DNA from 4 places in the Ensifer sp. EB106-05-01-XG146 genome. Region 1 is predicted to be linked to each of the others. Evidence: riboswitches for the same ligand, from Rfam matches in the RefSeq annotation. Region 1 holds a riboswitch; each other region holds the start of a gene.
What was found. Region 1 has a riboswitch for cobalamin ahead of AC3WVQ_RS12150 (CbtB domain-containing protein). Riboswitches for the same ligand answer to the same signal wherever they lie in the genome.
Positions count from the first base shown of each region.

Region 1 (7,370 bases):
CATCCCGACGACCTCGTGGCCGATCTTTCAAACGCGCTGTCGCTCGCCTGATGCAAGAGGCCGCCGGTCCAGCCGGTGGCATCCTTCGCGAGTTCGCAAGGACGCAATTCCGGACGGAAAACCGCTGCGCACTTTTCCTGGAACTGCTTAGCTTGAAGTGGCGCATTCCGGACGGAAAACCGCTGCGCACTTTTCCTGGAACTGCTCAGTGCGCCAGGATGTTGACGATATTGCCGAACGGGTCGCGCATGTAGAAACGGCGCACGCCCCAGGGCTCGTTGGTGATGTCGTAGACGATCTCGACACCGGCGGCCTTGGCTCGCTGATAGGCCCGGTCGACATCGTCCACCTCGATCGAAAGCACCGGCACCGGCGTATCGTTGCCGCCCTCGCTGGCGATGCTCACCTGTGGCATCGCGGCCTTGCCCTCGGCGGCAAAGGTCAGGATCCAGCCGTGATCCATCACCACGTCGAGTTCAAGCAGGTCGCCGTAGAAGGCGCGCGCCACCTGCGGGTCCGGGGCGTAGAGGTTTGAGACGATACGCTTGACTGTCATGGAATTCTGCTCCCTTCGACGCGCCGCAACGCGGCAGCATCGACGCTTACTGGTTGTTCGGCTGATAACGATACAGCCCATACTGCCCGCCAACGGCAGCCGATTGAAAGCGGAAATCGCCTCGCTTCAGAATGAAGCCGCCGCATGTTCCGATGGCGCCTTCGGGTTTGCTCCGGAAAGCGCCACCCGCACAAGCGTCGCCGCAGCCTTGCCCGCCACCTCCATATAGCTTGGATCCCGGTGCAGCAGCACGACCGCGAAACTGCCGTCGAGCAGCAGCAGGATCTGCTTTGCCAGCATGGCCGGCTCGGCGACACCGGCTTCGGTAAAGGTCTCGGCAATCCAGGCCTCGAACTTCTTCTTGTGGGCGGCACCGATGCGGATCGCCGGATGACCGGGCATGTTGGCAAGCTCGGCGGACGTGCGCAGGAAGCCACAGCCCTTCCATTTCGGATGGCGCGCCGCCCGCACCAGGTTGACGAAGATCGCCTCGATCTTGTCGGCAATGTCCCCGTCGCCCGCGTCGAACCACTTGCGGAAGAGTTTCAGATTGGGCTGGTCGCGGCCTTCGAGATAGGCGGCGATCAGCTCGTCCTTGCTGTCGAAATGATAGTAGAGCGTGCGTTTGGTCACGCCCGCGGCTTCCGCCACCGCATCGACGCTGACGGCGCGGATGCCCTCGGCATAAAACAGCTTTTCCGCCGCTGCGACGATCAGCTCCCGGGTCGATTTCTCTGCTTTCGCCATCTCTCATGTATACCGACTAGTGAATATACATGGCATCTTCCCTCACCTAGCCTCTCCCCGTCAACACCTGCCGGAGAGCAACCATGTCGAACACCGTGCTGATGCAGATTTCCGAGGGCATCGCCCTCCTCAGTCTCAACCGCCCAGAGAAACTCAACGCGCTGAACTACGAGCTGATCGACCGGCTCATGAGCCTTCTCGACCAGATCGAAGCGAACGACGGCGTCGGCGCCGTGATCATCACTGGCACCGGCGACCGCGCCTTTTCCGCCGGCGGCGATATCCATGAGTTCTCGGAAAGCGTGGCCAAGGGCGTAAACCCGGCCGTGCGCGATTTCGTCCGTCGCGGCCAGGGCCTGACGGCCCGGCTCGAAGCCTTTCCGAAGCCGGTCATCGCTGCCGTCAACGGGCTTGCTTATGGCGGCGGCTGCGAGATCACCGAAGCGGTGCATCTCGCTGTTGCCAGCGACCGGGCGCGTTTTGCCAAACCGGAAATCAAGCTCGGCATGCCGCCGACCTTCGGCGGCACCCAGCGCCTGCCGCGGCTCGCCGGCCGCAAGCGCGCGCTTGAACTGCTGCTGACAGGCGAGGATTTCTTGGCCGATCGCGCGCTGGAGCTGGGGCTCGTCAACCATGTCGTCGCTCATGAGGAACTGATGTCGGCCGCCCGTGACCTGGCAAAACGCATCATGGGCTACTCCCCGCTTGCAGTGCGCTCGATTATCACCGCCGTCACCCGCGGCCTCAACATGTCGATCGCCGAGGGGCTGTTGGTCGAAAGCGAACAGTTTGCCCAGATGGTGCCGACCGACGATCTTGCCGATGCGCTTGCCGCCTGGACGGGACGGCGCCTCCACGACGACCCACCGCGGCGTGGTCTCTTTTCGCGATACTTTTAAATTCAACCGAACGGTTGACAATTAGGTCGACCGAGAGGATATTCAACAATATGGTTGAATATCAGAACGCACATCTCGATGCCGTGTTTCACGCGCTTTCGGACCCGACGCGGCGCGCCATGCTCCAGGACCTTTCGCAGGGCGAAAGACTGGTGGGTGAGCTTGCGGCGCCGTTCTCGATCTCGCTGGCCGCGGCATCGAAGCACATCAAGGTGCTGGAAGGAGCAGGTCTGGTGCGCCGCGAAGTGAAAGGTCGCACGCATGTGTGCCGGCTCGATGCCGCGCCGATGCATGCAGGCATGGAATGGATGCGCCACTACGAAGCCTTCTGGCGCACCCGCATCGACGCACTCGAGGCGCTGCTTCTCGTCGAAGACGCCACAATCCAAACTGATCCGGAGGAAAAGCCATGACTTCGTCTGCCACAGCCTTTGCCGGCGCCGACTACGGCCGTGTCGTCGCACCGGACGCGGTGCGCATCGAGCGCCTGCTTCCCGGCCCGATCGAGCGGGTCTGGTCCTATCTGACGGAGGAAAGCAAGCGCCGGCTCTGGATGGCGTCCGGAACGATCGGATCGAAGGAAGGGGCCGAGGTCGAGCACGTCTTCCGCCATTCGGAACTGACGACGGAGGACGATCGGCCACCGCAGAAATACGCCGAGCACGCCGGCGAGGTGCGCAATTACGGCCACGTGCTCGCCTGGGAGCCGCCACGACTACTGGCCTATACCTGGAACGAAGAGACCGGCACCCCGTCGGAGGTCCGCTTCGAGCTCAGCCCCCGCGGCGACAAGGTGCTGCTCGTCGTCACCCATAAGCGCATCGCCGACCGCGCGGTCATGACCAGCTTCTCCGCCGGCTGGCACGTACACCTCGACATTTTGCGAGCTCTGCTCGAAGGCGAAAAGCCGGCAGCCTCCTGGAGCAAGTTTGCCGACCTTGAAGCGCAATACGACGCGCGTATTCCGAAGCCCTGACGGCGGGATGGGCTTGAAGGTCAGGACGCGTGCAGGCGCCGGCAAGGATCGACTTGCCGGCGCTTTTCGTCAGGTGCGGGCGAAACCGAGAACGAAAAACGCCAGCGCGCCGATCGAGGCCCATGTGCGCACGTGGTTCCACCAGACCCAATCGGTCAGATAGCGCTCATGCCAGAGATCGGTCGCCGCCTGACCGGGGGCTGCCGCGGCGAGCGCGTCATTCATCGGCACGTTGAAGACAATGGTCACCAGCAGTACGCCAACGACATAGGCAATGCCACCGGCGGCAAGCCACCACCTGCCCTCGCCGCCCGAGATGAAGGCGACGACGACGAGCGCCAGGGCGAGCAGCGCCGTGCCCATGAAGGCGCTGAGGAAGATCGGGTTCTGGATCACGACATTGATGGCGTTCATCGCGGCGATCCCCTGCTCCGGCGGCAGCCGCGACAGGGCCTGCATGATGCAGACCGAGAAGATGAAGAAAAGCCCGGCCATCAGGCCGGAACCGATCGCGGCGGCAAACGCCAGAGCGGGGATCAGCGGGATCATGCGGCAAGACTCCAAACACCAGTTGCTGCGGTTTCCCGGGCGTAATCGGCAAAGTCGCGCGGACGCCGCCCAAGCACGCGCTCGACATCGGACGTCATGCTGGAATTGCGCCCGTCGAGCACCGAGGTGAAGAGATAGCGGATGAGTTCGACATAGTCATCCGGCACGCCGTCCGCCTTGAGATGCGCTGCGAAGTCGGAAACCGGAATGGCCTGATAAGAGATCCGACGGTTGGCGGCCGCGGCGATCTCGGCGACGGCCTGGGCAAAGGTCATCAGGCGCGGGCCGGTCAAGGCATAGACCTTGCCGATATGCGCATCGTCCAGAAGGGCCTCAACCGCCACGTCGGCAATGTCGTCGCAACTGACGAAGGGCTCGGTGACCTCGTCCACCGGCAGGAAGACCGAACCACTCACCACGCCGTCGGCCAGGAAGCCTTCGTCGAAGTTCTCGAAGAACCAGCTGCCCCGGATGACCGTCCAGTCGGCGCCGGAGGCCTGCAGCGCACGCTCGGAGGCTTCCGCCTCGTCCTCGCCGCGGCCCGACAGGAGCACCAGCCGCTTGATGCCGGAGCGAACGGCAAGGCTCGAGAACCGGTCGATGACGTCGACGGCGCCCGGCACCGCCAGATCGGGCTGGTAGCAGACATAGATGCGATCGACATTTTCAAGGGCGGGCGTCCAGGTCGCCTCATCCGTCCAATCGAAGGAAGGCGACGCCGAACGGGCGCCGATGCGGACCGCTATGCCCCGCTCCCGAAGGCGATCGGCCACCCGCCGCCCCGTCTTGCCGGTACCGCCCAAAACCAGTGTGACTTTCCGAGACATCGTTTCCTCCTGAGGTTCCATCAACAAACATGAGCATCTCTCACATTTGCAAATGTGATAAATCCTCGTATTTTAGGAGTCAAGTCAAAATGTGAGCATTACTCATGATTCCAGATGCAAGTCCCGCCACGCTTCCCGCCGACGACGAGCGTGCGCTGCGCCGGACGCCGAGCCAGAAGCGCAGCCGCGAGCGCGTCGAGCAGATCCTTGCCTGCGCGACGGCGCTCATCCAGGAGAAGGGCAGCGACGCCATGCGCATGAGCGAAGTCGCTGAAAAGGCTGGGATTTCGATCGGATCGCTGTATCAGTACTTCCCCGACAAGGCGGCAATCGTGCGCACGCTGGCCGAGCGCTACAATGCGGTCTGCAACGAGTGCATCGCGGCCGAACTGGCCAAGGTCACGTCGATAGCCGAACTGCGCGACGCCTTCTCGCTGCTGTTCGACATCTACTACGACATGTTCCTCGCCGAGCCGGTCATGCGCGACATCTGGTCGGCGATGCAAGCCGACAAGGCGCTGCGCGAGATCGATCTTGCGCAAAGCCGCGCCGGCGGAAAGCTGCTTGCCGATGTCTGGGCCCGCCTTGTGCCGGAGACGCCGCGCGAAGAGATCGACAGCGCCGCCTTCCTGATCATGCATCTCGGCGACTGCACCATGCGACTTGCAGTCTCGGTCGACCGGGCCGAGGGTGACCAGATCGTCGAAGCCTACAAACGCATGACCGTCAAGGATTTTGTCGCGGATGGACCGCGCGGCGGCGCGCACTCAATTGACAACTCCATGACACAATCCTAATCATCTGGGATCGATTGGTTCCCGGGACGCGAACGTGTTTCGGGAGTAAACGGGAATGTGACGGATGGACCCAAGCTGGGCATTCAAATCACGGCCGACCCCGCGACTGTAGAGCGACGTCGATCCACCGTTCCGGAGCGATCCGGAAGAAGCCACTGGCAAGACCGCGAGAGGGCGGCCGAGCTGGGAAGGCGAGGCAGATCGAGGGCATCGAGCCCAACGCCGTGAGCCAGGAAACCTGCCACTCGATACGGGCATAGGGCCCAACCGGGAATTTCCCGATGCCATCACGGAGGTTGTCATGGCTACGTCTACCATTTCGAGCACCCCGCTCTCCCTCAGCGATCGTCTGACCGCTGGCGTCATCGCGCTCTTCATCGGCGCATTCCTCGTCTTTGGCGCCGGCCTTGCCAACTCGGCAGTGCTGCACGACACGGCGCACGACACCCGCCACTCCTACGGCTTCCCCTGCCACTGACCGATGCGCCGGAACGTGAACAACGTTCCGCATCGAACAATCTGCGGACCTGAACGCATCCGGCCCGAGCCGGATGGAGGGCTGCGTGCATCCCGGTTTTTCCGGCGCGCGAAGGCCATCCGCAGCATAGGGAAAATGGGAAGGCTCGAGGACCACGCCATAGGGCGTGGCTTTTGTCGTTATCGAGGGATTTCAAGATGATTGTCAGAACGCTTCTGGCCGCGATCGTGGCTGGATTGATTGCCGGTGTCTTCATGACCGGCGCCCAGGAACTGCGCGTCACACCGCTGATCCTGCATGCAGAAGAATTCGAAGGCGAGGCACCGGCCGCTACCGAACAGCCCGCCGCCCAGCCGGGTGCGGCACAGCCGGCCGCAGAAAACCACGACCAGCATTCGTCGCTCAAAGCCGTGTCGCCGTTCGGCGCTTTCCTCGACGCTTTGTCGCCGATCACCCCGGCCTATGCCCATGAGGGCGAGCATGAGGAAGGCGGCATCATGTTCGGCATGAGCCGCTTCTCCGGCACGCTGATGGCGAACCTCGTCACAGGTTCCGGCTTCGGCCTGCTGCTCGCCGGCGTCAGCCTGGTGATCGGCTACCCGATCACGCTCAGGAACGGCGCGCTGTGGGGCGCCTGCGGCTGGCTTGCCGTGCACATGCTGCCGGCGATCGGTCTGCCGCCGGAACTGCCGGGATTTCCGGCAGCCGAACTCGGCGACCGCCAGACCTGGTGGCTGGTGACCGTGGCGCTCTCCGCCGTCGGCCTCTATCTCGTCGTCCTGCGCGAGGAGATCGTCTCCAAGGTCGCAGGCCTGGTGCTGATCGCAGCACCCCATGTCTACGGTGCGCCGCAGCCGCTCGATATCACCAGCAACGTTCCGGCCGTGCTCGGCGCCGAGTTTGCGGTTGCCGCACTCGCCACCACGCTTGCCTTCTGGATCGTGCTCGGCGTCGTCTCCGGCTTCATCAACGAGCGCTTCGTCAAGGCACAGTGATCACTGATCACAGATCGTCAGCAAAGCGACGGCGGGGTTCAGGTCCCGCCGTTTTGCATGAGATGCGCCGCCAGCCGCGCGCGGCGATCTTCCGGCTCCAGCAGCACGCAAGTGTCGCAGAAACTGCCCCCTTCCGTCTTGAAGTAGAGACAGCAGCCGCAACGGATCCGATACTGGCGCGACAGCTCAGCGCCGCTTGCCGGATCGAGAGCCGCGATCTGCTCGTAGCAGAGCTCCTCTGAGTAGAGCCGCGAACCCGGTCGTTTGACGATCGCCAGCGCCTCGGCCATGCCGCGCGCCTCGTCGCCGATCGCGCGGCCGATTTCCAGGAACGCGCCGGCCAGGGCATCGGCCGCGAGCCGCCATTGCGCCCCGCTCGACAGCCCTGCTCGCGCTTTCAGAACCGCAACGACGGGTGCCAGATGGGCGATGAAGCCCTGTTCGAATGCGCTGACGCCTTCGCCACCCTGGCGCTCCGTGGCCGGCGGATGCAGGCGAAAATGATAGCGCTTGCCCGCGATTTCGACGCCACGGTGAAGCCGCGTC
Region 1 is NZ_JBYTDX010000001.1:2,447,696-2,455,065, forward strand. Features, by position in the region: gene AC3WVQ_RS12105 (cystathionine gamma-synthase family protein) at 1-51, shown strand, start outside; gene AC3WVQ_RS12110 (VOC family protein) at 206-556, opposite strand; gene AC3WVQ_RS12115 (TetR/AcrR family transcriptional regulator) at 683-1,303, opposite strand; gene AC3WVQ_RS12120 (crotonase/enoyl-CoA hydratase family protein) at 1,387-2,202, shown strand; gene AC3WVQ_RS12125 (ArsR/SmtB family transcription factor) at 2,253-2,615, shown strand; gene AC3WVQ_RS12130 (SRPBCC family protein) at 2,612-3,178, shown strand; gene AC3WVQ_RS12135 (anthrone oxygenase family protein) at 3,248-3,727, opposite strand; gene AC3WVQ_RS12140 (NAD(P)H-binding protein) at 3,724-4,554, opposite strand; gene AC3WVQ_RS12145 (TetR/AcrR family transcriptional regulator) at 4,659-5,351, shown strand; cobalamin riboswitch at 5,350-5,611, shown strand; gene AC3WVQ_RS12150 (CbtB domain-containing protein) at 5,653-5,829, shown strand; gene AC3WVQ_RS12155 (CbtA family protein) at 6,027-6,824, shown strand; gene AC3WVQ_RS12160 (ferric iron reductase) at 6,863-7,370, opposite strand, start outside.

Region 2 (7,370 bases), on a different contig from region 1:
AGTTCGCCTTTCGCATGCAGTGAACGGGCCTGCCGAACCTCCGATGTCTGTGGGAAGGATCCGATCGTCGTTGTCGGGAAGAGCGGCAATGACAGCTTCTTCGCCTGCAGTGCCCGGCGGCCCGCGAACGGGGACTGCCGCTCGCTGTCCGCATCCGTCAGCGCTTTCAAGCGCCCGGCGACCAGAGGATCATGGATCCTGAGTGAGGTGAGCCTCGCCTGGGCGGACGCGATCGAGGCGGCGAAAACGTGCTCGGAAATGGCAAGCCCCGGCTCGAAGGCGCTGGCAAGCAGGCTGAGTTCGTCGAGTTTCTGCGTACCGAAGGCGAGCCAGGAGGAAAGTTCCGGATCAAGCGCACGCTCCAGCTCGAGATCGATCGGCACGTGCAGGAGTGAGCATGAAGGTGCGAGCTCGATGCGGTCGCGGCCGTGGGCCGAAGTCAGAGGCTGCAGCCGGCGGAACAGGCTGGCCAGATCGGTCCGCCAGATGTTGCGGCCGTCGATGACCCCGAGCGATAGGACCCGGTCCGCCGGAGCCGATTGGATGAGCGTGTCGATCTGCTGCGGCGCGCGCACGAGATCGACATGCAGTCCATCGACCGGCAGCGCCAACGCCGTTGCCGTGTTGTCGCCGATCGAGCCGAAATAGGTCGCCAGCATGATCTTGAGTCCGGGCACGTCGGTGTCGAACGTGCGATAGGCGAGGTCGAGGGCGCGACGAACCTTGTCCGCGAGATCGAGCGCCAGGCAAGGCTCGTCGATCTGTACCCAATCGGCGCCGGCGTCAGCAAGCTCCGCCAGGACCCTCACGTAAACGGGCAGGAGCCGTTCGATCAGATCGACCGGATCGAAGTCGCCGCCCTTCGATTTGCCGAGCTTCAGCAGTGTCACCGGGCCGATGAGCACCGGGCGTGTGCGATAGCCGAGGGCTTGAGCTTCCTGGAAGGCTTCCAGCGGCCGATTGTGGGTGAGCTCGAAGCGCTGATCCCTGTCGAACTCGGGCACCATGTAGTGATAGTTGGTGTCGAACCACTTTGTCATTTCGAGCGCGGGAGTGCCGCTGCTGCTTCCCGAATGGGTGCAGCCGGCGGCGCAGGGCGTTCCGGCCGAGCCGCGCGCCATGGCAAAATAGGTGTCGAGATCGACCGGGCCGCCCGTCCGGCCATAGGCCGGCGGGATTGCGCCGACAAGCACGGCGGCATCGAGCACGTGGTCGTAGAAGGAGAAGTCGTTGGAGGGGATGATGTCGATGCCGCGCGTTTTCTGCGCGGCCCAGTTTTCAGCGCGGAGCTTGGCTCCGGTATCGAGAAGTTCGCCGCGGCTGGCCTTTCCGGCCCAATAGCGTTCGAGCGCGAATTTCAATTCGCGACGGCGGCCGATGCGCGGGAAACCGAGATTGGCAGTCTTGATGGTCATTTCCTTACCCCGAAGGTTATGGGCAAGGCTTGAATGCGACGCAGCCGCGGCGCGAGAGCGATCCCGCGTCCTCAACGCGCCTCATCGGACACCCCGCCCGTGGACGTTGTTCATCGCGGCAGGTCTCCTGGCTTGCGGGTCGTCGCGGACCGTTCCGTCTTCCCGAGGCGTCTCCCTCAGTGACATCTTCGAACGGCCGCTCTCCGCTTACAGTTGCGGGGGCAGCTCCGGCATGGGCGCTTGTCTGGCGCCGCACCGAATTCCCTCTTAGCTCCGTCCCTCCAAAGGCGGGCGAAGAACCACGATGGGGCGACAATGCCCTGTCCCGAGCTTTTCGTCAATCGCATAAAGAAATGCTTATGTCTTTATTCTCTCCCGCCGCCGCCCGCGGCGAGACAATGGCAGGACGAGGTCTTTCCATTGCTTTCCGCTCACGGGACGGTTGCGGTTTGGTCGAAGCGTCCTCCTCCGGCCACTGCCACGGATCCGCCGCGTCGCCAACGCGCGCGCGGATATGCTCTTGATCTCGCGTCAGGCCGATATCCCGGAGTTGGAACTCGTTGAACGTGTCGATGGCAACCGGAGGGTTGAGGGTCTTATCGGCCCAGTTCAGGACATGGTAAATCGTTGATCGCACTGCGCTAAGCATTGCTATCCTCACTTCTTTCAAGGGCGTGTGTTCGCGAAAAAAAGTGAGGGTTTTTGCCGTTTCGCGCAAAGCGATTTCTCGCATGCTGGCATAAAGAATGCTTATCTCAGTTCCATGAGCAAGATTCCTCCCATGAGTGCGGTGCGCGCCTTTGAGGCCGCCGCCAGGCACCTGAGTTTCACCCGCGCCGCCGAAGAGCTCGGCATGACGCAGGCGGCCGTCAGCTATCAGATCCGGCTGTTGGAAGATCGCATCGGCGCGCCGCTGTTCGTTCGGCTTCCGCGCGAGGTGCGATTGACCGGCGCCGGGCGGCAGCTAGCGCCGAAGGTGACCGAAGCGATCGATCTCTTAGGGGCGGCTTTCTCGGAGATCGCCGACAAGACCGAACATCACCTGCACATCTCGGTGCTGCCAACCGTCGTGTCGAGCTGGCTCGGTCAGCGCCTCGCGTCGTTTCAGACCGCGCATCCCAACATCAGCATCAGGGTGCACATGTCGACCGAGTTGGTCGATTTCAAACGTGACGCCATCGATCTCGCGGTGCGCAGCGGCGCCGGCGACTGGCCGGGCAACGATGTCTTTCCCTTGTTTCCGCTCGATTACGTGCCTGTCTGCACGCCATCCTTCCTGGAAAAGTACCAGCTCAAGGAGCCCGCGGACGTTCTGAGAGTCCGGCGTTTCGGCAACGCCAGCTGGTGGCGGCGGTGGATGATCGAAACCGGCGTCGAGCCGCCGGCAAGCAATGGCACCGAATTGATCTTCGACGTGCAGGCGATGGATGTCGCCACAATCCTTGCGGATCACGGCATTGCGATTGCCGTCTCGACCTTCCTGATGGATGAACTGAAGAGCGGCAGGCTCATCCGGCCGTTCGAGCATGTGGTGCGCGACGGCCGCGCCTATTGGCTCGTCTATCCGCAAAGCACCAGGCGGCAGAAGAAGATCCAGGCCTTTCGCGACTGGGTCGTCGCCGAGGCCGATGCGTCGAACGCCATGCTTTCGACCGTGATGGAGCAATCCTGTCCGGCGTCGCGTCGGACCGACCGCGGCGCAATGTAGAGACACAACGGGGCCTACTCGGCCCGTCGGTCTTCTGAAGATGACGCTTTCATGGAGAAACTGAAAATCAGCTGAGAACGGCTGTTACCAAACTGACATGGCGGCTCCCTAAAGACTGCGGCCAACCGCAGAGAAGGAAAGTATCAGCCCTCCGACGCGGATACCGCAAGCCATCGTCGGAGGCCCGTTTCCATGAAAATCGTCCAGATCAGCGACACCCATCTCAGCCCCGCCAAAAGCCACTTCAATGGCAATTGGGAACCGGTTCGCGCCTGGATCGAGGCGGTAAAACCCGATCTCGTCATCCACACCGGCGACGTCACCATCGATGGTGCCGACCACGAGGACGACATCACCTTCTCGCTCGATCTGATCGGCCAGCTCTCGATGCCGGTGCTGATCGTTCCCGGCAATCACGATGTCGGCCATCTGCCGGGTTCGCACCAGCCGGTGGATCCGGTTCGGCTTGCCCGCTGGCGCCGGCTCGCCGGTCCGGACTACTGGGGCCGCGACCATGGCGACTGGCGGCTGCTCGGCCTCAACAGCCTGCTGATCGGCTTCGAGGACGAAGAAGAAGACAGGCAGTTTAATTGGCTGGAGGAACAGTTGCTCAGCCGCGACGGCCGCCGGGTGGCCGTCTTTGCCCACAAGCCGCTCTTCGTCGACGATCCGGGCGAAGGCGACACCGGCTACTGGGGCATCCGTCCGCGCCAGCGCCAACGCCTGTTTGATCTTTTCGCCGAAGCCGAGGTGGCGCTGCATGCAAGCGGCCACCTGCACTGGGCCTGGACGGGCAAGCACGCCGGGACGTCGCTCGTCTGGGCGCCGCCGACCTCCTTCATCATTGATACGCTGGAACGGCCGATGCCGGGCGAGCGGCTGGTCGGCGCCGTCGTACACGAGTTTAGCGACGTCAACGTCAAAAGCGAGATCATCGCGGTGCCGGGACTGACCAGCCACCTGCTCGATCCGATCGTCGAAGAGGTCTACCCGCTGGCGGCCAAGAAGACGGTCCGTGTGGAGGCCGCGCAATGAGCGTGCTTTCGCTAGAGGGTATCACCAAGTCCTATGGCGGCAACGCGATCCTGAAGGGGGTTAGCCTGCAGGCGGAGGCGGGTGAGTTCATCGCGCTCGTTGGTCCTTCCGGCTGCGGCAAGAGCACGCTGTTGCGCATCGTCGCCGGTCTCGATCATGGCGACGGCGGCGAGATCGTCATCGGCGGCCGCAGTGTCGCGCGCATGGCCGCGGCCGATCGCAATGTCGCGATGGTCTTCCAGTCCTATGCCCTCTATCCGCACCTGACGGCGGGCGAGAACATCGCCGTGCCGCTTGCGATGCGGCGGCTGACAGCGGCGCAGCGCCTGCCTGTGATCGGCAATCTGATGCCGGGGCAGAAGCAGATCCGCAGCGATATCCAGCGCCAGGTCAAGGAAATGGCGCTGGCGCTGAAGATCGATCACCTGCTCGACCGCAAGCCCGGCCAGATGTCCGGCGGCCAGCGCCAGCGCGTGGCGCTCGCCCGCGCCATGGTGCGCCGCCCGGCCGTCTTCCTGATGGACGAGCCGCTCTCCAATCTTGATGCCAACCTGCGCGTCCACGCCCGCGGCGAGATCGTCGATCTCCACCGCCGCGCCGGCGTGCCGACGCTCTATGTCACCCACGACCAGTCGGAAGCGCTGTCGATGGCGGATCGAGTGGCAGTGATGATCGGCGGCAATCTCTTGCAACTGGCGACCCCGAAGGAGATCTACGACAACCCCTCCCATATCGAGGTCGCACGCTTCCTCGGCCAGCCGAAGATCAACGTGCTGGAGACCCGCACGGATACGGCGAGCATCGTGCGCTTCGGCGATCTGGTGCTTCTGGCAAGCCGCGGACAGGCGCCGGATGCTTCAGTGAAGCTCGCAATCCGCCCGGAATTCGTGCGCTTCCATGCGGCAAGCGCCGGCCGATTGAGCGCGCGGGTCGAGCGTATGGAGTTCCTCGGCTCTGAGGTGATCGTCCATGCCCGCCTCGATGCGATCGGCGAGGTGGTCACTGCCAAGTCAGCACCTGCCGAGGCCGCGGCGCTCGCGATCGGTCAGCCCGTTGACGTCGAGTTCATGCCGGAACGGGCGATGCTGTTCGACGGCGAGGGCACCCGGCTGCCGGCCGAGCGGGTCGCTATCGCCGCGACGCTGGAGAAGATCCATGGCTAAGGCGGGTTCCAATCGGGATACGGCGGCAGGGGCGGCGGATTGCGTGGATACCGCCCTCTGCCCTGCCGGGCATCTCCCCCACAAGGGGGGAGATCGGCTGGAGGCAATGCCTCAGCATTCATCTCTGCGAGACGGTGCCCAGCCGGCGCAGCGGCTGCGGACCCAGACGGCGATCGGTGCCGCGGCCACCGATCCCGATCGCCGCGAGGCCCGCATTGCCTGGCTGTTAGCGCTGCCGGCCATCACGCTGCTCGTCCTCTTCATCCTTTTACCGACCGCGGCGGTGATCGTTCTCGGTTTCACCGATTTCGAGCTCGGCTACGGCAGCTTCCGCTTTGTCGGCTTCGAGAACTATGCCGAACTCTTCAGCGACCGCACCTTCCGGCGCTCGCTCTGGAATACCACCATCTACACCGCGATCGTCACGCCGGTTTCGATCGTGCTGGCGCTGGCGATCGCCATGCTGATCGAGGCGGAAACCAAGGGCCGGGCGTTCTTCCGCACGGTCTATTTCCTGCCGGTGGCCTCGCTGCTCGTCGCCATGGCGACGGTCTGGCAATTCCTGTTTCACCCAACCATCGGCCCGATCAACACCTTCTTGGCCGTTTTCGGCATTGCCGGCCCCAACTGGCTCGGCGCCTCCGGCACGGTGCTCTACGGCCTGTCGATCATCGGCATCTGGCAGTCGGTCGGCTTCAACATGGTGCTGTTCCTCGCCGGTCTCACCGCCATCCCGCGCGAGCTCTATGCCGCAGCCGAAGTCGACGGCGCCAAGACCTGGTTCGATCGTTTCCGGCTGGTGACCTGGCCGATGCTCGGGCCGACGACGCTGTTCGTCACCACCATCAGCATCATCAACTCGGTTAAGGTGTTCGAGACGGTGAAGACGCTGACCGAGGGCGGTCCGAACAAGGCGTCGGAGGTGCTGCTCTTCACCATCTACCAGGAGGGCTTCGTCTATCTGCGCGTCGGCTATGCCTCGGCCATGACCGTCGTCTTCCTCGCCATCCTCGTCGTCCTGATGTTCCTGCAGTACCGCGTGCTCGACCGGAAGGTGCACTACGCATGACCAACACCATCTCCGTCACCCGCCTCATTCGCCTCGCCGTTCTCTCGTTTGGCGCGCTCATCTTCCTCGCGCCCTACATCTTCATGGTCTCGACCGCCGGCAAGGCTCAGAGCGAGATCTTCTCCTCGTCGCTGTCGCTGATCCCTGAGCAGTGGTCCTATGTCGAGAACTTTTCCAAGGCGCTGTCGCGCGTCTCGATGACGACCCTGCTCTTCAACGGCGTTGTCGTCTGCGCGCTGATCTTCGTCATCCAGATCGTCGTCGCCATCCCTTGCGCCTATGCCATGGCGAAGCTGAAGTTTCGGGCGGCCCGCACCATGATGGTGCTGGTCATGCTCGGCCTCCTGGTACCGATCCACGCAACCGCGCTGCCCATTTACGTGGCCTTCGACAGGTTGTCGGTGCTGAACAGCTACGCAGCGCTAGTGGCGCCGTTCTCGATCTCGGTATTCGCGATCTTCCTCTTCCTGCAGTTTTTCCGCGCCATGCCCGACGATCTGATCCATGCGGCACGCCTCGACGGTATGTCTGAAGCCGGCATCGTCGCGCGCGTCATCGTGCCAAACGCCTGGCCGGCGATCACCGCCTTTGCAATCTTCTCCGTCGTCGCCCACTGGAACGATCTCTTCTGGCCGCTGATCGTCGTCACCAACCAGGACTATGCGACCCCGCCACTCGGCCTTCTCTACTTCCGCGCCGCGGAAGCCGGCGACGACTACGGCGCGCTGATGGCCGCGACCCTCATCATCACCCTTCCCCTCGTGACCGCGTTTTTGCTGGCGCAGAAGCGTTTTGTCGAGGGCATCACCATGACCGGTCTCAAAGGCTGAACGGTCCAACCTGGAGCGCAACCCATGACACATCTGAGACAGCTTTTCACCGCGGCTGCCGCATCGCTGATGCTCGCAGCCCCCGCCGACGCCGAGACCCAGCTGACGGTGCATTATCCGATGCCCGGCTTCTTCAAGGACGTGATGGAT
Region 2 is NZ_JBYTDX010000002.1:1,590,900-1,598,269, reverse strand. Features, by position in the region: gene metE (5-methyltetrahydropteroyltriglutamate--homocysteine S-methyltransferase) at 1-1,415, opposite strand, end outside; cobalamin riboswitch at 1,516-1,734, opposite strand; gene AC3WVQ_RS27375 (hypothetical protein) at 1,753-2,133, opposite strand; gene AC3WVQ_RS27370 (LysR substrate-binding domain-containing protein) at 2,197-3,123, shown strand; gene AC3WVQ_RS27365 (metallophosphoesterase family protein) at 3,316-4,158, shown strand; gene AC3WVQ_RS27360 (ABC transporter ATP-binding protein) at 4,155-5,321, shown strand; gene AC3WVQ_RS27355 (carbohydrate ABC transporter permease) at 5,428-6,390, shown strand; gene AC3WVQ_RS27350 (carbohydrate ABC transporter permease) at 6,387-7,220, shown strand; gene AC3WVQ_RS27345 (ABC transporter substrate-binding protein) at 7,245-7,370, shown strand, end outside.
Region 2: linked by a shared signal. The riboswitch ahead of metE (5-methyltetrahydropteroyltriglutamate--homocysteine S-methyltransferase) and the one ahead of AC3WVQ_RS12150 (CbtB domain-containing protein) in region 1 are both predicted to bind cobalamin.

Region 3 (7,370 bases), on a different contig from region 1:
ACACCCGCCGCGACGGCGATCTCGTCGATGCTGGCGCCGGAAAAGCCTTCCCGACAGAAAACATCGGCCGCGGCCTCCAGGATCGAGAGGCGTTTCGCGAATTGCCCTTTCTGGGGGCGAGCGTCAGCCGAGGCCAAATCAAATTTCTTCATGGACCGAAGATAGGCGCCATTGACGATTTAGACAATGCTGTCTAATTTGACATGTGTGTCCAAATTAATGGACGGAATAGTCAGCGCAGTATGCGTATCCCCAACGTTCGATCCTGGCACGACGATGTCTTTGAGTTTCAATCCGGGCGGCAGCGATTTCGGCGCCGCGATTTCTGAAAGTTCATTGCCATGACAACGTCCTTCCTCCGCACGGCGATCGTGCTCGGCCTGATCTCGGCGATCGGCCCCTTTGCAATCGACATGTACCTGCCGGCCCTGCCGTCGATCGGCAAGGACCTGACGGCCGAAAACGGCGTGGTGCAGTTCAGCCTGCTGGCGTTCTTCATCTCCTTTGCCATCTCGCAGCTTGTCTATGGGCCCCTCTCCGATATCTGGGGCCGCAAGGCGCCGCTCTATCTCGGCATCGGCCTCTTCACCGTCGCCAGCATCGGCTGCGCGCTTTCGACCGACATCGAAACCCTGATCGCCTTCCGCTTCCTGCAAGGGATCGGCGGTGCCGCCGGCATGGTCATTCCGCGCGCCGTGGTGCGCGACATGCACACGGGCGTCCAGGCTGCGCGGCTGATGTCGATGCTGATGCTGGTCTTCAGCGTTTCGCCGATCCTGGCGCCGCTTGCCGGCAGCGCCGTCATCGGCTTCTACGGTTGGCGCGGCGTGTTCTATGCGGTGACCATCGCCGCCTTCATCGGCCTGATCCTGCTCTCGACGCAATTGCAGGAAACCCGGCCGAAGAAGGATCGTGCCGACAGCAGTATCGCAAGTGCGCTTGCCGCCTATCGCCTGCTTCTCTCCGACCGCAATTTCCTGACGCTCACCTTCATCGGCGGCCTCGGCATTTCCGGGTTCCTGGTCTATCTCGCCAATTCGCCCTTCGTGCTGATCGACCATTATGGGCTGACGCCGACTGAGTACAGCATTGCCTTTTCGATCAATGCCGTGTCGTTCTTCGCTGTGTCGCAGGCGACCGGCTGGCTCGGCGAGCGCTTCGGCCTGGTGCGGGTCATGCATCTTGCCGTCGGCGCGTTCGCGCTGACCACGCTCACGATGTTCATCGTCATGAGCCTCGGTTTCAACCAGTTGCCTGTCATGGCCGCGTTCCTCTTCGTCGGCTATGGCGTGCTCGGCCTGGTTATCCCGACCTCGGCGGTGCTGGCGCTTGAAGACCACGGCGAGATCGCCGGCACGGCCTCGGCACTGATGGGTACGCTGCACTTCGTCACCGCCGCCGTCGCCATGGTGGTTGCGACTATCTTCTTCGACGGAACGGCCCTACCGATGGCCGGCGCGATCGCCGCTTGCGCCCTTGCCGCCTTCCTGCTGACGCAAGCAACGATCGGCCGCAGCCGGGTGGTCGCGGCAGAGTAGGCGCTGCTATTGCTGAACAAAGGCCGGCGAGGGCGTCCTCGCCGGCCTTTGTTGTCAGGTATGACCGAATGGACCGTCCTTAAAAATTCCAGTCCTCGTCCTCGGTCGCCACAGCCTTGCCGATAACGTAGGACGAACCGGAACCGGAGAAGAAGTCGTGGTTCTCGTCGGCATTCGGCGAAAGCGCCGAGAGAATGGCCGGGTTGACCTTGCAGGCTTCCGCCGGAAACAGCGCCTCGTAGCCGAGGTTCATCAGCGCCTTGTTGGCGTTGTAGTGCAGGAACTTCTTCACGTCTTCGGTCAGGCCGACGCCGTCATAGAGCGCCTCGGTGTATTTCGCTTCGTTGTCGTAGAGTTCGAGCAGCAAGTCGAAGGCGAAAACCTTGATCTCCTGGCGGCGTTCCTCGCTCAAGCGCTCCAGCGCGCGCTGGAACTTGTAGCCGATGTAATAGCCGTGCACCGCCTCGTCGCGAATGATCAGCCGGATCATGTCGGCGGTGTTGGTGAGCTTGGCGCGGCTCGACCAGTACATCGGCAGATAGAAGCCGGAATAGAACAGGAAGCTTTCGAGAAAGACGCTCGCGACCTTCTTCTTCAAGGGATCGCCGGAGGCATACTCCGCCATGATCAGCGCCGACTTCTTCTGCAGGAACTCGTTCTCTTCCGACCAGCGATAGGCGTCATCGACATCGGGTGTCAGGCAGAGCGTCGAGAAGATCGAGGAATAGGAGCGGGCATGCACCGCCTCCATGAAGGAGATGTTGGAAAGCACCGCCTCCTCATGTGGGGTGGCCGCATCTTCCATCAGTCGGACGGCGCCGACGCCGTTCTGGATCGTGTCGAGCAAGGTGAGGCCGGTGAAGACGCGGATGGTGAGTGTCTGCTCCTCCGGCTTCAGCGTTGCCCAGGAGGGAATGTCGTTGGAAAGCGGCACCTTCTCCGGCAGCCAGAAATTGCCGGTCAGACGGTTCCAGACCTCCAGGTCCTTGTCGTCTTCGATGCGGTTCCAGTTGATGGCGCGGATGCGGCTTGCGGGTTTGGTGTGCATGTTCATGTCGTTGAACCTTTGTGATCGTGTATGCCTCATCGCGCGGTGAGGGGGTGCCCCTCATCCGCCTGCCGGCACCTTCTCCCCGCTTGCGGGGAGAGGGCTAGGATGAGGGGCCGTTACTGGAATGCGAGGTTACAGCGCGCAGGAAACGCAGCCCTGGACCTGCGTACCCTCGAGCGCCATCTGCCGAAGGCGGATGTAGTAGATGGTCTTGATGCCCTTCTTCCAGGCATGGATCTGAGCACGGTTGATGTCGCGGGTCGTTGCCGTGTCGCGGAAGAACAGGGTCAGCGACAGGCCCTGGTCGACGTGCTGGGTGGCGGCCGCATAGGTGTCGATGATCTTCTCCGGCCCGATCTCGTAGGCGTCCTGGTAATATTCGAGATTGTCGTTGGTCATGAAGGCGGCCGGATAGTAGACGCGGCCGATCTTGCCTTCCTTGCGGATCTCGATCTTCGAGACGATCGGATGGATCGAGGAAGTGGAGTGGTTGATGTAGGAGATCGAACCGGTCGGCGGCACGGCCTGGAGGTTCTGGTTGTAAAGGCCGCCAGCTATCACCGCCCGTTTCAACTCCAGCCAGTCTTCCTGAGTCGGGATCGAGATGCCGGCTTCCTCGAACAGGCCCTTCACCTTTTCGGTCGCCGGCAGCCATTCGGCTTCGGTGTATTTGTCGAAATAATCACCCGACGCGTATTTCGAGTTTTCGAAGCCGGCAAAGTTCTTGCCCTTCTCGACCGCCAGCCGGTTCGACGCGCGGATGGCGTGATAGGTCACCGTGTAGAAATAGATGTTGGTGAAATCGATGCCTTCCTCGGAGCCGTAGTAGATGCGCTCGCGGGCGAGATAGCCGTGCAGGTTCATCTGCCCGAGGCCGATCGCGTGGCTGTCGTCGTTGCCCTTTTCGATCGAGGGCACGGACGAGATGTGGCTCATTTCGGAGACGGCGGTGAGGGCGCGGATCGAGGTCTCGATCGTCTGGCCGAAATCCGGGCTGTCCATCGCAGCCGCAATGTTCAGCGAACCGAGATTGCAGGAGATGTCCTTGCCCATGTGCTTGTAGGAGAGGTCGTCGTTGAACGCGCTCGCTTCGCTCACCTGCAGGATTTCCGAGCAGAGATTGCTCATGGTGATGCGCCCGGCGATCGGGTTTGCCCGGTTCACCGTGTCCTCGAACATGATGTAGGGATAACCGCTCTCGAACTGGATCTCGGCGATGATCTGGAAGAAGTCGCGCGCCTTGATCTTGCGCTTGCGGATGCGGGCATCCTCGACCATCTCGCGGTACTTCTCGGTCACCGAAATCTCGGTGAGGGGCACGCCATAGACCTGCTCCACGTCATAGGGTGAGAACAGATACATGTCCTCGTTGTTGCGGGCGAGCTCGAAGGTGATGTCGGGGATGACGACGCCGAGCGACAGCGTCTTGATGCGGATCTTCTCGTCGGCGTTTTCGCGCTTGGTATCGAGGAAGCGCATGATGTCGGGGTGGTGGGCGTGCAGGTAGACAGCACCGGCTCCCTGGCGCGCGCCGAGTTGGTTGGCGTAAGAGAAACTGTCTTCGAGCAGCTTCATGACCGGGATGACGCCGGATGACTGGTTCTCGATCTGCTTGATCGGCGCGCCCATCTCGCGGATGTTGGTGAGCGACAGCGCCACGCCGCCACCGCGCTTGGAAAGCTGCAGCGCCGAATTGATGGCGCGGCCGATACTCTCCATGTTGTCCTCGATCCGGAGCAGAAAGCAGGAGACGAGCTCGCCGCGGCTCTTCTTGCCGGCGTTGAGGAAAGTCGGCGTTGCCGGCTGGAAGCGGCCGGAGATGATCTCGTCGACGAGATCGCGGGCAAGCCCCTCGTTGCCGCGCGCCAAGGCCATCGCCACCATGCAGACACGGTCTTCGTAGCGTTCCAGGTAGCGCTTTCCGTCGAAGGTCTTCAGCGTATAGGACGTGTAGTATTTGAACGCCCCGAGGAAGGTCGGAAAGCGGAACTTCTTTGAATAGGCATGATCGTAGAGATCGCGCACGAAGTTGAAGGAATACTGGTCCAGCACTTCCTGCTCGTAATAGCCCTCGGTCACCAGATAATCGAGTTTTTCCCGGAGGTTATGGAAGAACACCGTGTTCTGATTGACGTGCTGGAGGAAGTACTGTTTCGCCGCCTGCCGGTCCTTGTCGAGCTGGATCCGTCCCTCTTCGTCATAGAGGTTCAGCATTGCGTTCAGCGCATGATAGTCGAGCGCTGCTTCCGTCGCCTTCAAGGGGCGTTCGAGTGTCGTGACGTCCAAAATCGTTCCATCCCGTTTTTGACATTGGCGACGTCCTCGTCGGTCCCGAGCAGCTCGAACCGGTAGAGATAGGGTACCCGGCACTTGGCCGAAATCACGTCGCCGGCGATCCCGTAGGTCGCGCCGAAATTGCTGTTGCCCGCTGCGATCACGCCGCGGATGTGAGAGCGGTTGCCCGCGTCGTTCAAGAAGCGGATGACCTGCTTCGGCACCGCCCCGCGGCCATCGTCGCCGCAATAGGTCGGCACGATCAGCACATAGGGCTCTGCGACCGTAAGTGCGTCCATACCTTCCCTGAGCGGTATGCGGGCGGCGCGAAGGCCGAGCTTTTCGACGAAGCGATGGGTGTTTTCCGAGCGACTGGAAAAATAGACGATCAGGCCCATCGCCCGCGTCCTTCAGGAAAGCGCGCTGATCATGTCCGGGCGGAAACCCGCCCAATGCCGCTCGCCGGCGACGACGACCGGGACCTGCCGATAGCCAAGACCCTGCACCAGCGCGAATGCATCGGAATCCTCGGAGATATCGACGATGCGATAATCGATGCCTTGGCGGTCGAGCGCACGGGTTGTGGCGGTGCATTGGACGCAGGCTGGTTTGCTGTAGACGGTGATCGACATGGGTTCCTCGTGAGGGTCTGGCAAATGGGCGCAAAAAATCGTCGGATCGCGCGAACGCGAACCGTGGTGTTGGCGATTGGACACGAAACATCGCTCCCCGGTCGACTCGACCGGAGTTGACGTCGTCAAGCTGGCCCAAGGTCGGTTACGCAACCGGGCCGGCTCGTTTTGGTCGGGCGCTCAGGAATTCCGCGGATGCGGGTTTTCAAGGCGCGGCCTTTCGATCAGGCGCGCAACAACGCGCACCCGTCCGCAGAAGGTGGATCTGAACTGGAAGAAACTGGCATGACTTCACCCCGAAGCTTTCGACGGGCTGCCGGGGAGACGTCGAGACGATCGGGCAGGCTCATCCTGCCACGCACTCAACCCCTCCGGACACCCCGCCCGTGGACGTTTGGTGATCGAGGCAGGTCTCCTGGCTTACGGGTCAAAGCTTCCATCCCGACCTTCCCGAGGCCTCATGCCTCAGTGGTCCAAATCCGGACAGTCGCTCGCCGTCTACAGTTGCGGGGGCAGCTACGGCATAGCCTCAGCGGAAACTCGCCGGCGCACCGTATTCCCGTCTTAGCTCCCAATCCTTGCGAATCGGAAGAACCTCGAACACTAGATATAGTAGTTCATCGCAAATCTGCGTCAATAGGTTCCGTATGTGGAAGGCGGGGGTAGGAGGGTGGTTTCTTTTGCAGTGTGGATAACGGGGAGTAAACAGCCGGTTGGCACCAAGGTTGTGGATAGGGCGCCCCTGGTGCGGACGCCCCATTCCATCAAGCAGCGAAAGCGGCCACGGGCCGGTTGTCCTCGTCGACGGCGACCATAGCGAACGTTCCGGTAACAGTCCGCTGTCGCAGACCGGTGAGGAGCTCTTCCGACCAGAGTTCGACCTCGACGGCGGCTGAACTGCGACCCGTCCGCACAATGCGGGCGATGGGTTCGATGATCGAACCGATCATGATCCGGTGCTTGAAGTCCATACCGGTGCAGGAGGCAAGGACGGTCGCCCGGCGGCTCCGGCGCGTCGCGACGACGAATGCGGCCTTCGTCATATGCGCGAGGGCGTTGCCACCGCATATGGCGCCGAAGCTGTTGGCCTGGCCGGGAAAGACGATGTCGACCATGCGTAGGGTGCCCGCCTCTTCGGGCGTGTCCGTTGCCACATCGAGCGGCGGCAGCATCCAATCCGTTTCATCGGCACGGGGCATCGCGACCATGGTGAAGGTGCCCCTGCTGCAAAGGGCGCGGCTGCCGGTGGCGATGTCTTCCGCGATCATCTCGACCTCGACCACCATCGAGCGGCGCCCGACACGAACCGGACGGCCGCTGAAGCAGACGATCTGACCTATGCGCGCAGGCGCACGAAAATCGATGCGGTCGCAGGATGCGGTGACGAAGGGAACGCGCGCGTGGCGGGTGGCGACGATGAAAGCGATCCGGTCCATCGACGCGAGGGCGGCGCCACCAAAGAGCGTGCCATGGTGATTGGTATCGCCTGGAAAAACGATGTCGATCAGGGTTTGTGGCGCCGGGGTTTCCCCCGGCGCCATCGTGACTTCGTGTTGCCCCGTCATGCTTTGACGGCTTCGCGCGTATCGGCGGCAAAAGCCGCTCGAAGCGAGCGGGCGGCGGCGACCATGTTAACGAGCGCCGGCCGCGTCTCTTCCCAGCGCCTGGTCTTCAGTCCGCAATCGGGATTGACCCAGATCTGGTCCGGCGTGAGGCCCTCGGTCGCTTTTTCGATGAGATGCACCATTTCCTCGACGCCGGGCACGCGTGGTGAATGGATGTCGTAGACGCCCGGGCCGATCTCGTTCGGATAGGCCTCGTCGGTGAAGGCGCCGAGCAGTTCCATCTTCGATCGCGACGTCTCGATCGACATGA
Region 3 is NZ_JBYTDX010000002.1:1,598,896-1,606,265, reverse strand. Features, by position in the region: gene AC3WVQ_RS27415 (TetR/AcrR family transcriptional regulator C-terminal domain-containing protein) at 1-152, opposite strand, end outside; gene AC3WVQ_RS27410 (multidrug effflux MFS transporter) at 342-1,538, shown strand; gene nrdF (class 1b ribonucleoside-diphosphate reductase subunit beta) at 1,618-2,592, opposite strand; gene nrdE (class 1b ribonucleoside-diphosphate reductase subunit alpha) at 2,722-4,875, opposite strand; gene nrdI (class Ib ribonucleoside-diphosphate reductase assembly flavoprotein NrdI) at 4,845-5,261, opposite strand; gene nrdH (glutaredoxin-like protein NrdH) at 5,274-5,495, opposite strand; cobalamin riboswitch at 5,884-6,109, opposite strand; gene AC3WVQ_RS27385 (acyl-CoA thioesterase) at 6,260-7,060, opposite strand; gene metE (5-methyltetrahydropteroyltriglutamate--homocysteine S-methyltransferase) at 7,057-7,370, opposite strand, start outside.
Region 3: linked by a shared signal. The riboswitch ahead of nrdH (glutaredoxin-like protein NrdH) and the one ahead of AC3WVQ_RS12150 (CbtB domain-containing protein) in region 1 are both predicted to bind cobalamin.

Region 4 (7,370 bases), 1.9 Mb from region 1:
AGGCCGGAATGCTGGAGACGGGCACGGAGACATCGTGCTTGATCGAGCCGCCCTCGGGCTTTTGTGCCGGCGACATGCTCTCGCGCATGTGCCACAGCGCCTTCGCCTGTGTCTCGTTGGCGGCAATCACTGCATTCTCGACGAGGCCGGCCGCATATCCCTGCTCCAGCAGGTCCTGCACCATCCGTTCCGCGCTTTCGGCGCTATCGGACGTCGAGATATCGATCAGCGCGTACCAGGGATGGACCGTTTCCATCGGATCACGAACGCCGGGGATGTGCTTGGTGGTGAATTCGACGCCGAGCCGCGGCATCAGCTCGAAGCCGGTCAACGCCGGCCCGCAAAGGCTGGACGCCTTTTCGAACAGAGCGAGCGCATGCTCGACGCTGCCGACTCCGGCAAAGGCGACCTGATGCCCGAGCGGCTTCGGGAAAAGCTTGAGCACGGCGCCGGTGATCACGCCGAGCGTGCCCTCGGCACCGATGAAGAGATCGCGCAGGTCGTAACCGGTATTGTCCTTCTTCAACCGGCGCAGCCCGTCCCAGATTTCGCCGGTCGGCAGCACCACTTCGAGGCCGAGGCAGAGCTGGCGCATATTGCCATAGGCAAGCACGGCGGTGCCGCCTGCATTGGTGGAGAGATTGCCGCCGATGCGGGCTGAACCTTCCGAGCCGAGCGACAGTGGGAACAGGCGATTGTGCTCGTCCGCCGCCTTCTGGATATCGGCGAGGATACAGCCGGCATCGGCGACGATGACATTGCCGACCGGATCGATGTCGCGAATGCGGTTCAGCCGTTCCAGCGAAAGAACGATGTCTGCCTTGCCCTCCCGCGGGATCTGCCCGGCGACATGGCCGGTGTTGCCGCCCTGCGGCACGATCGCCGTGCGGGTGGCGCTCGCGAGCTTCATGATGCGCGAGACCTCGTCGACGTTGGCCGGACGCAGGACCATCGGCGTCGTGCCGCGGTAAAGTCCGCGCGATTCGACGAGATAGCGCGCCTTGTCGGCTTCGTCCGTCAGCACGTTGGTGTTGCCGACGATCTCGGCGAAGGAAGCGATGAGTTCGGGAGAGGGAAGGGTGGTCATGGGCCTCACTTCGCATTGCGCCTGCGCGCGCTATCGGATCGGTCGATCTGAGGATCTGGTCCTCGGTTCCTGGTCGGCGGCGATCATAACCGCAATTGGTGCCGTTCGATGAGGGTGGGTGCGGAGAAGATGCCGCACACTATCTTACCCTCGTGGTGCCGCCGCCCGTTGTAACCGGTCGATGATGGCTTCCCCCAACCCGTCCGAAGGGATCGGCCCGAAGGCGATGGTCTCTGCGCCGCTGGCATCCGCCCGCTTCATATAGTCGAAGAGATTGGCGGCGGCTTCGCGCAGATTGCCAGTCGGGCTGAGATCGAGAACGACGGCCGCCTGCTCTTCGCCGGCGATCCGATTGCCGCCGAAACGGATCAAGGCTTCGCCGGCATGCACCTCGGCGGCATCGAGCCGGACGGCAGCGCCGGGCGCGTAGTGCGAGGCGAGCATGCCCGGCGCCTCGATCGTCGCTCCCGCCGTCTCCGGCCGGGTCACCGGACGGCCAAGCAGGCGTTCGATCTCGGCGGCATCGAGGCCACCCGGCCGAAGCAACCGGATCTCGTCGCCGTCGACCTTGATGATCGTCGACTCAAGGCCGATTTGGGCCTGGCCGGCGTCGAGGATCAGCTTCAGTTTGTCGCCGAGATCGGCTTCCACATGGACCGCACTGGTCGGGCTGATTTTGCCCGACGTATTGGCACTGGGCGCGGCCAGTGGTCGCCCGAAGTGAGCGATTACCCGGCGCGAGAAACCGTCGGGCATGCGGATGCCGAGCGTGTCGAGGCCGGCGGACGCCAGCGCATGAACCGTGCTGTCGGCGCGCTGCCGAAGGATCAGCGTCAGCGGGCCGGGCCAGAAGGCTTCGGCCAGCTGCCTCGAAATCGGATCGAAATGCACATGGGCTTCGGCCATCGCCATGTCGGAAACATGCGAGATCAGCGGATTGAAGCGCGGGCGCCCCTTCATCTCGTAGATGCGACTGATCGCATCGGGATTGGTAGCGTCGGCGGCAAGGCCGTAGACCGTCTCGGTCGGAATGGCGACCGGCTCGCCTTCGGCAAGAACGGCGCAGGCGCGCGCGATCGCGCGGTCCGGTTCTCTATCCGTGTCGATGATCTCAGCCATGCCGTTTCCTTTCCGACGCTTCCTTAACGGACGCACCGGAAAAACAGAACGATTTTCTTTGAAGGAACCGGTTCGGCTCAGAGGCTGCGAATGATGCGACGCAACGCGTCATCCTTGGCGCCAAGCATCAGTACGTTTTTCAGCGCGACCTTGGGATCATCTGTGCGAAACAGCAGCCCGTTGTCACGAAAGTTGCGGTTGATGACCATTTGCCCGGCTTGGGCGCCCGGTTCGATGGCGACGGCGAAGTACATGCGTGAATAGCCGGGCTGGATACTCTCGAAAAAATGCGTCTCGTCGCCCAGGTTGCAGAAGAAGTTGGCGAAGTAGAAGGACCAGGTGATGTCCTTGGAGGGAGTAACCGGCGTACGCGCCGCCGTCACGTGACAGTAGCCGAGATGCGGCCGGCCGACGAGCGTGCGGTGGAAGATCATCTTCGGGAACTGGATCGAGTTGTGGAACCCGTTGATCCGCTTATGGGTCGTGTCGCCGGCGGTGCTGAGCTTCTTGCCCGTCCTGTCTGCGACTTCCTCATAGCTCAAATACCGGCGTTCGCTCGGCAACCATTGCCTGCGGTTGATCCGGCCCGTGCGCAGGAATTCGGTATGAACCGCCACCTTCGGCGGGATTGTCGGCAGCTTCTCGGCTGTCGCGTCGTAGTATCTCAACTTTGCCATGATCGTCAGCGCGCCATCTGCCTGCCTGCAGGACCTCTCTCGTCCGCCGGCTAGGCTAGCGGCTCATGGTTAATGAATGATTTCGTCCTGGCTGCATCATTAGCGTTCTCTATCTGACGCGATGTCGCAAACGGGCGAAGCCCTCCCGCATCTGCGCCGACCGCGCCGCAAAAGTCGGCAATTGCCCAAGATGTGATCTATCTATATGTTTGCAATGTAAAAATTCTAAGACGGTGGCCTTTTGTGGCGGTTTTTTCCGTGTCGTCATTCTGGAATTGGATGTCGCTATCGGGCAGCTGCCAAGGTGACTTCCGCGATTACATATCCTTACTCAAGGTGCCGTCTTCGAAGGGAAGATGGAGAATTGGGAAGCCGGTCAAATCCCGGCGCTGCCCCCGCAACGGTGGTGGAGCGAAAACCTCGGCAAAGGCCACTGGACGGTTCGTCCGGGAAGGCGCCGGGCAGGTCCGAAAGGACGGCTCCTGAGCCCGGAAACCAGCCTTGACGGACATAACCGTAACGGGTTGCGGCGGGCAGCCGGATCGGAGCCTCAAACGCATGGGCGTGCGCCCGTGCGGGTTCCTGTCCTGCCTCTCCGAAACATGGCGCATGAGGACAGGACATGGACACCAGAAACGATATGCTTCGAAAGCTGAAGGGCAGGCAGGACGGCTACAGCCTCGACCGGGCCTTTTACATCGATCCCGACTACTACAGGCAGGATCTGGAAAACATCTGGTACAAGGATTGGCTGTTTATCGGCCATGACTGCGAGATCCCGCGGGCCGGCAATTACTTCACCGTCCAGGTCGGCGACTACCCCGTTGTCATCACCCGCGACCGCCAGGGCGCCATCCGGGCGCTGCACAATTCCTGCCGCCACCGCGGCTCGCGCGTCTGCACGCAGGCGAAAGGCTCGTCGGCAAAGCTTGTCTGTCCCTATCACCAGTGGACCTACGAACTCGACGGCTCGCTGCTCTTTGCCCGGCAGATGGGAGAGGATTTCGACAAGGCCGCCCACAGTCTGAAGCCGATCCATTGCGAAACGGTCGGCGGCTACATCTTCATCAACCTGTCGGAAAAGCCGATGGATTTCACGACGTTCCGCGACATGGCCTTGCCCTATCTTGCGCCGCATCGGCTCGGCGAAACCAAGGTCGCGTTCGAAAGCACCATCATCGAGAAGGGCAACTGGAAGCTCGTCTGGGAAAACAACCGCGAATGCTACCATTGCGCCGCCAATCATCCGGAACTCTGCCGCACCTATCCTGAGGCGCCGACGGCGACCGGGGTGCAGGGCGCCAAGGATGATCCTGTGATCGCCGAACATTGGGCGAAGTGCGAGGCCGAGGGCCTGCCGAGCGAATTTAAGATGTCGCCGACCGGTCAGTTCCGCGCCGCCCGCATGCCGCTTGTCGACAATGCCGAAAGCTACACCATGTCGGGCGCCCGCGCCGTCAGGCGGGCCCTGTCCGCCGACGTCTCCCAGAGCCAGATCGGCACGCTCTTGATGTTCCACTATCCCACCACCTGGAACCATGTGCTCGCCGACCACGCCATCACCTTCCGGGTGCTGCCGCTCGGGCCCGAACTGACTCAGGTGACGACGAAGTGGCTCGTCAACAAGGATGCGGTCGAAGGCGTCGACTACAATCTAGATGAACTGACGCATGTCTGGACCGAGACCAACGACCAGGACCGTCAGATCGTCGAGGAAAATGCCTTCGGCATCCGCTCACCGGCCTATGAGCCCGGTCCCTATTCGCCCGAGCACGAGGGTGGCGTGATGCAGTTCGTCGAGTGGTACTGCAAGTTCATGGAGCAGCGCCTTGCCGGCGACGCGGCTCCGCTTTCAAGGGTCGCCTGACATGCAGATGGCCTCTTCGTTTCACCATTTCGACGCGCTCCACGTCTGGATCGACCGGCAGCAGATGCTCGAATGCACATCGGCGGTCGTCGAGACCGCCGATGTCATGACCTTCACCTTCCGGGCCGAAAAGCCCGCCTGGTTTCGCTATCTGCCCGGGCAATTCGTGACCCTCGAACTGCCCGTCGCCGACGAGCCAGTGATGCGCACCTACACCCTGTCGTCGACGCCCTCGCGGCCGCTGTCGATCGCCGTGACCGTCAAGGCGCAGTCAGACAGCATCGGCACCCGCTGGATGTTCGAGCACCTGAAGCCCGGAATGAAACTCCGCGCCTTTGGCCCGCTTGGCGATTTCAGCTTCGTCCGCCATCCCGGCGACAAATACCTGTTTATCTCGGCCGGCTCCGGCATCACGCCGATGATGTCGATGACGCGCTGGATGGCGGACTGCGTGCCGGAGACGGATGTGACCTTCATCTCCTGCGCGCGTCGTCCGGAGGACCTGCTGTTCCGTTCGGAGCTGGAGGTTCTGGCGACGCAGATGTCCGGGCTGAACCTCGGCTTCATCGTCGAGGGACATGAGGCACGCCACGGCTGGCACGGGCTTCGCGGCCGCATTGATGGCGCCAAGCTGCCGCTGCTTGCGCCCGATTTCATGGACCGCACCGTTTTCTGCTGCGGCCCCGAACCGTTCATGCGCGGCGTGCGCGAGATGCTGAAATCGGCCGGTTTCGACATGGGCCGCTACCACGAGGAGAGCTTCCAGCCGGCCGCCGCACCTGCGGCGGAAGAGATTGCCGTGCGCGCCGGCGCCGGTGACGAGGGCGAGGTCCAGGCCGCCAAGATCGCCTTCACCATGAGCGGCAAGGAGATCGAGGCCAAGCCCGGCCAGACGATCCTGCAGGCGGCGCGCGCCAACGGCGTGCGCATCGGCGCTGCCTGCGAAGGCGGCATCTGCGGCACCTGCCGGGTGATGAAGGTCTCAGGCGAGGTGGATATGAGCCACAATGGCGGCATTCTCGACGACGAGATCGATGAGGGCTACATCCTCGCCTGCTGCTCGCGACCGCTCGGAGACGTCCAGATCGAAGCTTGAAGGCTTTAATGATGTCGCGCAAAAGTGTGCAGCGGTTTTGCGGCAACGACATGCATAACAACAAGCGCTTAGTGCCTGTCGCGTGAATGCTTTTTCAAGCGAGAGGCTTTAGGGCGCGTTGCAGGGGATCGGATTGGCGGAAACGCTTGCCGGGGCGTCGGTGCCGGCCTCCGTCTTGGAGCATGCGCCCTGGGCGGCATCATTGCCGGCGATCGCCACCTGCAGGGCACGTTCCTGGCGGGCGAAATCGATCGAGCCGGTCACCAACATGTCGACGCCGCTGCCGGCGCCGCTCGTAGCGTCGGCGCGGCTCACGAGCAGCGGCTCGCTAAACATCGCAGTCGCCCTTGCCACCGCCAGCATGCCCGTTCCCCGCTCGGCTTGGGCGACGAGCATCAGCGGCAGTGGCTTTTCCGGCAGCAAGGCGCCCTGTGCCCAGATCGCTTTCAGCGCCGGCGGCGACATTGCCGCCACATTCACGTCGATGTCGTCAAGCGTTCCCGGCACGCGGTAGGGGCAGCGGCGCTTGCCGCAGTTGATGCCCGAGGAGAACTGCCACAGCGCGTAACTGTCCCAGTTGCCCATCGGGAAAACCTGGCGGATATCCGGTTTGTAACGGGCGTACCAGAGCGGCAGGCGCGACAGCAGCCGGTGTTTGGCCCGGTGCGCGGCGATGTATTTGGCGGTGATGTGGTTGGTATAGAGGATCGGGTAGCGCCCGGTCCGGGTCTTGATGTGCCCGGCGAAGATGGCGGCGTCCTCCAGCGACATGTACTTGTCCGGATCGATGCCCTCGAGATCGAGCACCATCAGCTCGTCGTCGCGCGGATCGGCGTAATCGAGGAAATGGTTCGCCTGGTCGACGGGATTGCCCGGGCGGGCAAGATGGTAGGCACCCCACAGCAGCCCGTGCGAACGGGCAATCATCCGGCGGGTCTGGTAGAGCTCGCGGCTGACGGCGTATTTGCGCCACATGGTCTTGCAGTGGTTGAAGGTGTCGCCGTTGTGGTCGCCGGTGCAGGAGAAGCTTTCGGGCAGGCCGTCGGAGGCCTTGGCGATGAAACCGGAAACGCGCTTGTCGCCAAGCATCGTTTCCCAGTCGATGCTGTTCATCTCATAGGCGTCGACGATGATGGCATTCGACTTGGTCTTCCAGGGCTCCATTTCACCGGCGCGTGCGATCGCCGCCGCGAAAGCCAGACCGATGAAGGTCGCGAGGCGCAGAATCATCCCTGTCGTGGAGATACACCGCTTTGCCATTCTCTGAGATTGCCGACAGTATCGTTAACGCATCGTAAATCCCAGCCCCCGAGCGGACTGTGCGGGAGCGACGCGCGAATGTATACCGACCTGTGGCTGTATATAAGCAATTGCTTTCATGTTCGCGATCTGACGATCAGCCGGGAAGGCGTTGGTCGACGATGCGGCAATGCCTTGCTGCAGCAACGGGTGCTGGCCGCGCCACCTGATCCCGCAGGAGGCGGAAGATGGAACAAAACCGGTGACTTATGCGTTATCGGTCGA
Region 4 is NZ_JBYTDX010000001.1:557,826-565,195, forward strand. Features, by position in the region: gene AC3WVQ_RS02590 (FAD-binding oxidoreductase) at 1-1,087, opposite strand, end outside; gene AC3WVQ_RS02595 (L-threonylcarbamoyladenylate synthase) at 1,232-2,206, opposite strand; gene AC3WVQ_RS02600 (DUF6656 family protein) at 2,284-2,883, opposite strand; cobalamin riboswitch at 3,201-3,401, shown strand; gene AC3WVQ_RS02605 (aromatic ring-hydroxylating oxygenase subunit alpha) at 3,506-4,750, shown strand; gene AC3WVQ_RS02610 (FAD-binding oxidoreductase) at 4,752-5,846, shown strand; partial or broken gene AC3WVQ_RS02615 (glycoside hydrolase family 25 protein) at 6,069-7,106, opposite strand; gene AC3WVQ_RS02620 (hypothetical protein) at 7,185-7,370, shown strand, end outside.
Region 4: linked by a shared signal. The riboswitch ahead of AC3WVQ_RS02605 (aromatic ring-hydroxylating oxygenase subunit alpha) and the one ahead of AC3WVQ_RS12150 (CbtB domain-containing protein) in region 1 are both predicted to bind cobalamin.